Thiorhodovibrio winogradskyi: one gene and its partners. The protein of the gene in region 1 interacts with the protein of each later gene in a pairwise test. Links are inferred from orthologs where the notes say so. Each region holds a gene or a part of one and is shown in the gene's direction. Other genes may lie near its edges. The genes, in order: Thiowin_RS04770, mtgA and mrcB.

Region 1 (3,151 bases):
GCCACTCGAAGCTTTCAAGCACTGCGTATTGTCATTAATCAAGAGCTGGATGAACTGCGCGCCTGCCTGGCGGGTGTGACCGATCTGCTCGCCGCTGGCGGTCGGCTGGTGGTGATCAGCTTTCATTCACTTGAGGATCGGATCGTCAAACGCTTTATTCGCGATCAGGCGCGCGGGCCGGTGTTGCCCAAATCGGTGCCGGTGCGCGCTGCCGCCAGCAGTGGCCCGCTGCGGTCGGTTGGTAGCGCGCTGCGCCCAGGCGAGGCTGAACTCGCGCTCAATCCGCGTGCGCGCAGTGCCATCCTGCGGGTGGCGGAGCGGCGTTCATGACTCGCTCGAGCCAAGTTAGCCTGGCGTTGCTCATGGTCGCAGTGCTTGTTAGTGCCGTGTCCGTTTCTTACGTAAAGTATCTTACGCGCGCTGAGTTTGTGCGCTTGCAGGAGGCCCGTGCCGAACGCGATGCCCTGGATGTGGAGTGGGGGCGTCTGCGCCTTGAGGAAGCATCGCTGACCGCGCACTCGCGGCTCGAGGAACGCGCGCGCCAGGCACTCGGCATGCATCTGCCCCAGGCGGCGGATGTGCGGGTGCTGGAGGTGGTGACCCATGGCCACTAGGCTCGAGCGCGAAAAACGCGCCGAACGCTGGCAGAAGGCCTTGACGCAAAAGCCAAATTACTCGGCACGCCGGACGGTCCTCGTGCTTTGCCTGGGGGTCGCCTTCAGTGCCGTGCTGGCCAGCGCTTTCTATCGTCAGGTGTTGGAGACGGATTTTCTCAAGCATGAGGGCGATCTGCGCTCGGTGCGCGAGCGTGAGATTCCAGCCCGTCGCGGCATGGTCATGGATCGCCACGGAGAGCCGCTGGCAATCAGCACCGCCGTGGCTACCCTGAGTATCGATCCGCGCTCCCTGCTTGAACGGCCCCAGGCCATCGCGCCCCTGGCGCGGAGTCTGGAACTCGACCCAAAGGAACTCGGGCAGCGGCTTGATCGTTTTCATGCCAAAGCCTTCATGTACCTACGTCGTCGTGTCGAGCCGCGTCTGGCCGAGGCGGCCGAGGATGTCGTGCACCGCTATGACGTGCAGGGTTTTGGTGTCGAGACCGAGTATCGTCGTTTTTATCCCGGTGGTGAGGTCTTTGCCCATGTGCTGGGTTTCACCAATATCGACGATCAGGGTCAGGAGGGCATTGAATTGGCCTATGACCCGCGACTGCGTGCGATTCCCGGCAAGCGCCGGGTGATTCAGGACGGTCGCGGCCGGGTGGTGGAGGAGATCGAGCAGATTCGCCCGCCGCGCCATGGTGATGATTTGTTGCTGAGCCTGGATAGGCGGTTGCAGTTTTTGACCTACCGCGAACTCAAGCGCGCGGTCAGTGAGCATCAGGCCGTCGCCGGTACGGCTGTTCTGCTGGATGTTGATTCCGGCGAAGTGCTGGCGGCGGCCAGCCAGCCATCCTTCAATCCCAATGCGCCACGCTCTGAGTTGGCCGCGCAACGCCGCAATCGCGTCTTTACCGATCTGTTCGAGCCCGGTTCGACGGTCAAGCCCTTGGTCATTGCCATGGCTTTGGAAAATGGCGTCTTGAATCCAAACAGCATCGTGGATACCGGTCCAGGCTTTATGCAGGTCGGGCGCAATCGGGTGCGTGATGTGCGCAATTTTGGCCTGCTTAACACCACCAGCGTGCTGACCAAATCGAGCAATGTTGGCATTGTGAAAATCGCCCGGCAGATGGATCCCGCGCTGCTATGGCAACTCTATGATCGGATCGGCTTCGGGCAGCCGCTGCGCTGGGTTGGCGATGAGCAACCCTTCCCCGGCACTGGGTCTGGGTTCTTGCCGAATTTTGAGGGTTGGTCGGAATTCGAACATGCCACCCTGGCGTTCGGCTATGGACTTAATGTCACCACCATGCAACTGGCCAGTGCCTATGCGGTGCTGGCCGGCGATGGCGTCTTGCGACCCGCGACCCTGCTGCGGCGGGATCGCGGTAGCGAGGCGCGACGGGTGTTCTCCGCTCGCACCACGCGCGAGGTTCGCGCCATGATGGAAACCGTGGTCTCGGCCGAGGGCACGGCTCGAAGAGCCGCCGTGACAGGCTATCGCGTCGCGGGTAAGACGGGGACTGCCAAGAAAGCCGGCCCCCGCGGCTATGTCGATGGGCAGTACCAGGCGGTCTTTGCCGGCATGGCGCCCGCGAGCGATCCACGTTTCGTCATGGTGGTGATGATCGATGAGCCGGGTGGCAAGGACTACTACGGTGGTCTGGTCGCGGCACCGGTTTTTGCCAAGGTCATGGAAATGGCGTTGCGCCTCTACAACGTGCCTCCGGATGATCCAGCGGCCAGCCTCTTGCTGACAGCCGGCGCGGACGGCCGCGCGGGAGTGCCCAGATGATGGCGGCCCCCGCGCTTTCCGCCGGTGTCTGGCGGCTTGATGACTTGCTCGCGGGCTTCATCGCGCCTGGTATCGAGGTGCCGTCGGTACCGCTCGCGGGGCTTGCGCTCGACAGTCGCAAGGCCGGTCCGGGCGCCTTGTTTCTGGCCTGCCAGGGCGGGCAGGCGCATGGGCTCGATTTTGCCCGCGAACTGGCCGGTCGCGGACTTGGCGCCATTGCGGCTGAGCCCAGTGGCACTTGGCCTGCGGCAGCCATCAGCGCATTGGCCACTGAGCTTGATCTGCCAGTCATTCCGGTTGAGCAACTTGGCACCCGCGCGGGAGCCATAGCGGCGCGTTTCCATCATGACCCTAGCGTTGCGCTCGAGGTGATCGGCATCACCGGCACCAATGGTAAGACCAGTGTCAGCCATTTTGTCGCCCAGAGCCTGACGCCCGAGACGCGTTGTGCCGTTATTGGCACTCTTGGGCAAGGATTTCCCGGTGCCCTGTCTGGCACCGGCATGACCACGCCGGATGCGCTGAGTCTTCAGGCCATGCTGGCTGATCTGCGCCAGCAGGGCGCCGAGGCGGTGGCGATGGAGGTCTCCTCGCATGCGCTGGCGCAGCGGCGTGCCGATGCGGTGCATTTTGATTTCGCGCTGTTGACCAACCTGACCCGGGATCACCTCGACTATCACGACAGCATGGATGCCTATGCGGCGGCCAAGGCGCGACTCTTTGCCTTTCCGGACCTGCGCTGGGCCATCCTCAA
Region 2 (3,102 bases), 3.7 Mb from region 1 along the record:
TCTCAGCCATGTGCAGATCCATGGCCTGATCGCGCGCGGCCAACACCTGCGCCTGGCTGACCAGGGTCGCCGGTGGCGGTTCGCCATGGGCGCGCCCGCGCATTTCGGCGCGGGCGATGGCTAGAATCTGGCGCTCGGCACGCGGGTCCGGGTAATCCACCCGCACATGCATCAGAAAGCGATCCAGCTGCGCCTCGGGCAGCGGATAGGTGCCTTCCTGCTCGATGGGGTTTTGGGTCGCCATGACCAGAAAAGGTTCGGCCAGGCGATAGGTGCGCCCGCCGACGGTGATCTGGCGCTCGCCCATGGCCTCAAGCAGGGCCGACTGCACCTTGGCCGGTGCGCGGTTGACTTCATCGGCCAGCACCAGGTTGTGAAACAGCGGCCCGGGCTGGAACTGAAACTCGCCGGTTTCCGGACGGTAGATGTCAGTGCCGGTGAGATCGCCCGGGAGCAGATCGGGGGTGAACTGCACGCGTTGAAAATTGCCCTCAATGCGCGCGGCCAGCGCCTGAATGGCCGATGTCTTGGCCAGACCAGGCGCGCCCTCCACCAGTAGATGCCCGGAGGCGAGCAAGGCGATTAGCAGTCGCTCGATCAGCGCCTCTTGTCCGACGATGCGCGCGGAGAGTTGGGTGCGCAGTTCGGCGAAGGCGGCGGCGGTCTTGGCCACGGCCGCCGCCGGTGCTGCTGCTGGCGCCGTTGCAGCCACAGCGGCGGCTTGGGATGCCGGAGCGCTGGCCCTTGGTGTTTGAGTCGCTGTCATGCAAAATCTCCGTTCAGTATCCTGGTCCGGCGCACTGAGATCCATCTTTCCGCACGCGGCTCGCGCGAAGGCTCATGGTTCCGGTCATTCCGGTGCCCCCGAAAACCCGGTTGCTGGTTCACGGTAGCAGGCTTGTGGTCGCGCAACCAGTCCCGAGTCCCCAGCCCAGCTCAGGATCAAGACTGGGCTCAAGCCTAGGATCATCTGTTTTAACATGACCATGCGAAAAGATTACAGCCCGTTTAGGTGTTTCCCGTAGCATCATTTGCCACCATGCCGATGCCGAGTGGGCGCCTCCATTCGCCCCGACAAGTCGACCGTCGCTGGGTTATTCATTGTCGATCAGTTCGCGGATGAAAAGCACCTCCCTTTTCAGCCGCCTGGCGCGCGGGCTGGCGTTGCTGATCGCTTGCCTGCTGCTGCTCTCTATCCTGGCGGTCGGGGCCCTGCGTTGGGTTAATCCGCCCACCTCGGCCTTTATGCTGCAACATTGGTTTGCGGCGAGCCTGGCTAAGGGCGAGCCGCCCGGGTTTGAGCTGCATTATGAGTGGACCGATTGGGATGCCATCGCCCCGTCGCTCAAACTCGCGGTGATGGCGGCGGAGGACCAGCGCTATCCAAACCATCGCGGCTTCGACCTGATCGAACTCCAGGCCGCCTGGAAACGCTTTCGCCAAGGCGGGCGCCTGCGTGGTGCCAGCACCATCAGCCAGCAGACAGCCAAGAATCTGTTTTTGTGGGGCGGTCGGGATTATGTTCGCAAGGTGCTTGAGGTCTGGTTCACCCTGCTGTTGGAAACGCTGTTATCCAAAGAACGTATTCTGGAGCTCTACCTGAACATCGCCCAATTCAGCGCCGACACCTATGGCGTCGGTGCCGCGAGTTGGCGCTATTTTGACCGCCCGGCCGCGGTCATCAGCCCCGACCAGGCTGCGCGCATGGCCGCCGTTCTGCCCAACCCGCGAATGTATCGGCTCGATCAGCCATCAAACAAAGTGCGACAGCGCACGCGCTGGATCCGCCAGCAAATGCGCCAGCTTGGTGGCGAAGGCTACCTGCGTCGGCTCAATCCTTGATGAGCCACCAGGACCCCACGGCCATGTCTCATCAGTCTCCGATGTTACAGAGCGCCGGCAGCATGTTGTTTCCGGTCCAGGTCATGCTGATCGCATCGCAGGCGAGCGCGATATCGAGCCGCGCTTCCTCTGGAACCCTTCCGAAGGACAACTCCTTGGTGAAATTGCCGGTCATGGCGTTCATCTCCAGTTTGGTATCCTCACAGTCCCCCTGGAAACAAAGATTGCAGGCCATTTCTTCGTCGAGTTCCGGGCTTTTCCAGGGTTCGAGGACGGCGGGGGTCTTTTCGGCGTTTTGATTGACGGCGACTTCCAGGGAAATCATGTATTTTTCATGCGCATTGAAAAAACAGGACACCAGGAAGGTGACCCCGGGCGGGTTCTCGACCGTTAGCGCTGCCGTTGGCAACATATCCGTGCTGGCTTTTTCGCCCCAGAAGGTGTAGTTCGAGCCGTATCCAGCGGCTGCCGGGGCCGGGACTGCCCCGGTGAAGGTGCCGCGGGTTGCGGGCTCGATAGTGTACTCCTGGCCGTTCCATGACCAGATGACGGAGCGGTCGATCAGCAGATTGCGCATGCCGTTGCGATGGCTCTCGCCCAAAGTGAGTCCGGTTTGCAGAGTGCCGCTTTCCCCCCGGCCGCCACCCGCGCTGACCGAGAACAGGGGCTTAGACCTCCTGTCCGGATGGGTAGAAAAAATGCGTAAATCGCATCCAGCCATGCCGCACCACATGCGATCAAAGCGATAGACAAGCAGCGCATCGGTTTCGCCCGCGGGCGTGTTCTCACCGAGCCTGATGAGTGCGAAACCAACTTCATCGGGATTGTCGAAGGTGCCCAGGTCGATGTGCCCTCGCAGTGCGCCACCGAGTTCCGCGAAGCCGAACCAGTTGAAGGGTGCGCGACCTTCAAGATTCATCTTGCCTGAGTCTTCCAGGCATTTGCCAGCGTAGGCGTAGTGGCGATCATTGGCGTGCGTCGCGCACCAGCCATCGCCTTTGGGATAGCGGCACTCCGGATGGACGGATGCACTGCCGAGGCAGGCGGCGAAACTGTCAGATGCGCCAAGGCTGATCGCCAATGCGACGATGACAGAGATGAGGTTAGGCATGAGCATCTCCTTGTTTAGCGACAATTGCGCCGGCCTTGTCCAATCCCGCCGCTCTGGGTGTCTTCATCAGATGATCAGGCAAACTCAAATGGCGCCAGATTAAAAAATATAAAAATCAGAATCATGAGTGCTGTGCAATGGACAGTGTG
Region 3 (3,263 bases), 2.3 Mb from region 1 along the record:
AACTGGGTGATTTTGGCCGGTTATGTCACGGGTGGTGTTCTGCGGGGTCTGAGTGTTGGCGTGGCGGTGACAATAGTCGCCTTTTTCTTTACCGATCTCGCTATCCATAGCTACGGGATTACCCTGCTAATTTTTCTGATGACGGCCATTCTGTTCGCCCTGGGTGGCTTTATAAATGCCGTTTTCGCGAACAGCTTCGATGATATTTCGATTATTCCAACCTTTGTGCTGACGCCCTTGACGTACTTGGGCGGGGTTTTTTATTCCATTGCTCTACTGCCAGCGTTTTGGCAGGATGTGTCCCTGCTCAATCCCATCCTCTACATGGTCAATGCGTTTCGCTACGGGCTCTTGGGGGTGAGCGATATTCCACTGTGGGTTGCATTTACCCTCGTCGCCTGCTGTATCGCCGTGATGACCTTCTTTAGCCTGGAATTGTTGCGCCATGGAATCGGTATCAAGAGCTGACTTGACGTCGGTCGCCTCTCGGCCTTGAGGTAAAGGCGCGGCGGTGGGATGATTCCCCTCATGAAAAAACCGCAACTCTCCCGCTTACTCTCCTGTTCGGCGCGCTCGAACCGCCCCACCGGCGCGCGCCTTCAAGGCGGCGGTCTCTGGGGCCTTGTGTTTGCTCTTGCCATCTTGTTCGCCCTTGGCGGCTTGAGCGTGCTTGGGCTATACGCGGTGCAGCTCGATGATATCGTGCGCTCCAAGTTCGAGGGCAAACGCTGGGCGCTGCCGGCGCGGGTGTATGCACGCCCGCTCGAGCTGTACCAGGGGCGAGCACTGTCGTCCGATGCACTGGTCGCGGAGCTCAAACGACTCAAATATTTGGTTGTGACAGAGGTTGATCGCCCTGGCACCTATCGGCGCGATGGTGATCGGGTGCGCGTTAATACCCAGGGCTTTCGGTTCTGGGATGGCGTCGAACGCTCGGCTCTGCTGGAAATCGCCTTTGCCGACGGCCAGGTCGCATCCATTACCACGCTTGACGAGGGGCCAAAAATCGCGCTGGTGCGATTCGAACCGGCCCTGATCGCAAGCATTTACCCCACGCATAACGAGGATCGGGTGTTGCTGCTGCGGGCGCAGTTACCTGATTTGCTGGTTAAGACACTGCTGGCGGTAGAGGACCGTAAGTTCTACCAACACCCTGGTATCGATCCAAAAGGTATACTTCGCGCCGCCTATAAAAACTTGATGGCTGGGCGCACCGTGGAAGGCGCCAGCACCCTAACCCAACAGTTGGTCAAGAATTTCTATCTCAATCAGCAGCGTACCCTCGAGCGGAAAATCAACGAGGCGCTGATGGCCATGCTGCTCGAGCTGCGCTACACCAAGGACGACATCCTGACCGCCTATGCCAACGAGGTCTATATGGGCCAGGACGGCAGCCGTGGCATCCATGGTTTCGGTCTTGCCAGTCGTTTTTATTTCGACCGCCCGCTCTCTGAACTCACAGTAGCCGATACCGCGCTCTTGATCGCCGTGCTCAAGGGGCCGACGGAATACAATCCGCGCCGCAATCCCGAGCGGGCGCTGGAACGGCGCAATCTGGTCATTGACATCATGGCGCACCATCAAGTAATTGCACGCACCGAGGCTGAACAGGCCAAGGCGGCACCGCTCGGACTGCGCGAGGGCGGTGCGCGACCGAGCGGCGACTACCCCGCTTTTGTACAACTGGTGCGACGTCAGCTGCAGCGCGATTATCGCGAAGAAGATTTGCGCTCGGAAGGGCTGAAGATCTTCACCACGCTCGATCCGCCGGTTCAGATCGCCGCCGAGCGGGCCATTCATGATCGTCTGCCCATGCTTGAAAAACAGCGCGGGTTTCGGGACGGCACACTGGAGTCAGCAGCCGTCGTGACCTCTGTTGCCCAGGGCGAGGTGTTGGCGCTGGTGGGCAGCCGTGATTCGGCGTTCGAGGGTTTCAATCGCGCCCTCGACGCGGTGCGCTCCATCGGCTCCGCGGTCAAGCCGGCGATTTATCTCGCGGCGCTTGAGCGGCCGGAGGAATATTCCCTGGTGACTTCGATTCCTGATCGGTCTGTTAGCCTGCGCATTGGCACCGATGTCTGGGAGCCGAAAAATTATGATCGTCGCGTTCATGGCGATGTACCCCTGTACCGCGCTCTGGCCAAGTCCTACAACCTGGCCGCGGTCAACCTAGGGCTGGAACTGGGGGTCGAAGAGATCGCGCAAACACTCAGGCGGCTCGGCGCCATGCGCCAGATCAACGCGGTTCCGGCGATCTTGCTGGGGTCTGTGTCCTTGGCTCCCATCGAACTCGCGCAGGTCTACCAGACCATCGCCGCTGGCGGTTTCCGCACGCCGCTGCGTGCCATTCGCGAGATCTTGGATTCCTCCGGGCGACCCTTGACGCGCTATCCGCTCGCCGTGGAACCCGTGGTGCGCGGCGACGCGGCTTTCATGACCCAATGGGCCATGCGTCAGGTGGTGGAACAGGGCACGGCCACCTGGCTCAAGCAACGCCTGCCCGAGGACTTGAGCGTGGCGGGCAAAACGGGTACCACCAACGATTTGCGTGACTCTTGGTTTGCCGGCTTTAGTGGCGATAAAGTGGCGGTTGTCTGGGTTGGGCGCGATAATAACCAGCCAACAGGGCTGACCGGCTCCAGCGGGGCGCTGCGTGTCTGGGGTGATCTCATGGCCAGCATCGACAATCAGCCTCTAAGCGATATTCCACCCGATGGTGTGATCATGGCGCAAGCTTGCGGCGGCGTCACTGTACCGGTCAATGAAGAGTTCGCCGCGGTAGCCGCTTGTCGCAGGCCGAGCGGAAGTGCAAGCAATGAGACAGTGGCCGATGCTGACATCAGTGAGAATTCTGCCAATGACGAGGCACAGCCGCCTCCAGAGCGGCGCAAGCCTGCATCCAATCGGGATGGGCGAGGCGCGCGTAATCTTTTTCTCAGCGATTTTTATGGTGACTGATGACTGAGCACAGACGATTCATCTCTCTTTTTTGTACCTCGGCCGCTTTTCTGGTCGCGGCGGGACTCAATGGCTGTGCCACCCCGCAACGCCAGGATCCTCCCGCTCCAATTGTGGATGCCCGACGTTCGCCGCCTACGCCCGCGGTTGAGCCCGCGGTTGAGAAGGAGGCGACCGAGGAGGACAAACAACCCGAGCCAACCCGCGTTTATGCCTACCAGCCGGTGACGGCGGGCCAGTCCGAGGAGGGAGTTTCTAACCCTTCCGGGGCAGCCGTCGGCGCTCAGGACGCCACAGCGAGCGAC

What was found.
Region 2: the proteins of Thiowin_RS04770 (region 1) and mtgA interact in binary tests that used the Escherichia coli proteins (3 or more experiments, as listed by UniProt). The link is inferred for Thiorhodovibrio winogradskyi from one-to-one orthologs.
Region 3: the proteins of Thiowin_RS04770 (region 1) and mrcB interact in binary tests that used the Escherichia coli proteins (3 or more experiments, as listed by UniProt). The link is inferred for Thiorhodovibrio winogradskyi from one-to-one orthologs.

The regions. Positions count from the first base shown.
Region 1 is NZ_CP121472.1:1,071,552-1,074,702, forward strand. What follows is about bases 1-3,000. They hold Thiowin_RS04770 (peptidoglycan D,D-transpeptidase FtsI family protein), read left to right. Parts: upstream 1-603; coding sequence 604-2,397; downstream 2,398-3,000. Other genes in these bases: rsmH (16S rRNA (cytosine(1402)-N(4))-methyltransferase RsmH), read left to right, coding at 1-330; ftsL (cell division protein FtsL), read left to right, coding at 327-614; Thiowin_RS04775 (UDP-N-acetylmuramoyl-L-alanyl-D-glutamate--2,6-diaminopimelate ligase), read left to right, coding at 2,394-3,000. In the rest of the region: more of Thiowin_RS04775, read left to right, coding at 3,001-3,151. UniProt on the Escherichia coli protein: Essential cell division protein that catalyzes cross-linking of the peptidoglycan cell wall at the division septum. Required for localization of FtsN.
Region 2 is NZ_CP121472.1:4,783,302-4,786,403, reverse strand. Bases 30-2,980 are described here. They hold mtgA (monofunctional biosynthetic peptidoglycan transglycosylase), read left to right. Parts: upstream 30-1,119; coding sequence 1,120-1,842; downstream 1,843-2,980. Other genes in these bases: Thiowin_RS21990 (hypothetical protein), read right to left, coding at 1,874-2,953; Thiowin_RS22000 (AAA family ATPase), read right to left, coding at 30-766. In the rest of the region: more of Thiowin_RS22000, read right to left, coding at 1-29. UniProt on the Escherichia coli protein: Peptidoglycan polymerase that catalyzes glycan chain elongation from lipid-linked precursors. May play a role in peptidoglycan assembly during cell division in collaboration with other cell division proteins.
Region 3 is NZ_CP121472.1:3,407,823-3,411,085, forward strand. Bases 132-3,243 are described here. They hold mrcB (penicillin-binding protein 1B), read left to right. Parts: upstream 132-528; coding sequence 529-2,958; downstream 2,959-3,243. Other genes in these bases: Thiowin_RS15335 (ABC transporter permease), read left to right, coding at 132-468; Thiowin_RS15345 (tetratricopeptide repeat protein), read left to right, coding at 2,958-3,243. In the rest of the region: more of Thiowin_RS15335, read left to right, coding at 1-131; more of Thiowin_RS15345, read left to right, coding at 3,244-3,263. UniProt on the Escherichia coli protein: Cell wall formation. Synthesis of cross-linked peptidoglycan from the lipid intermediates.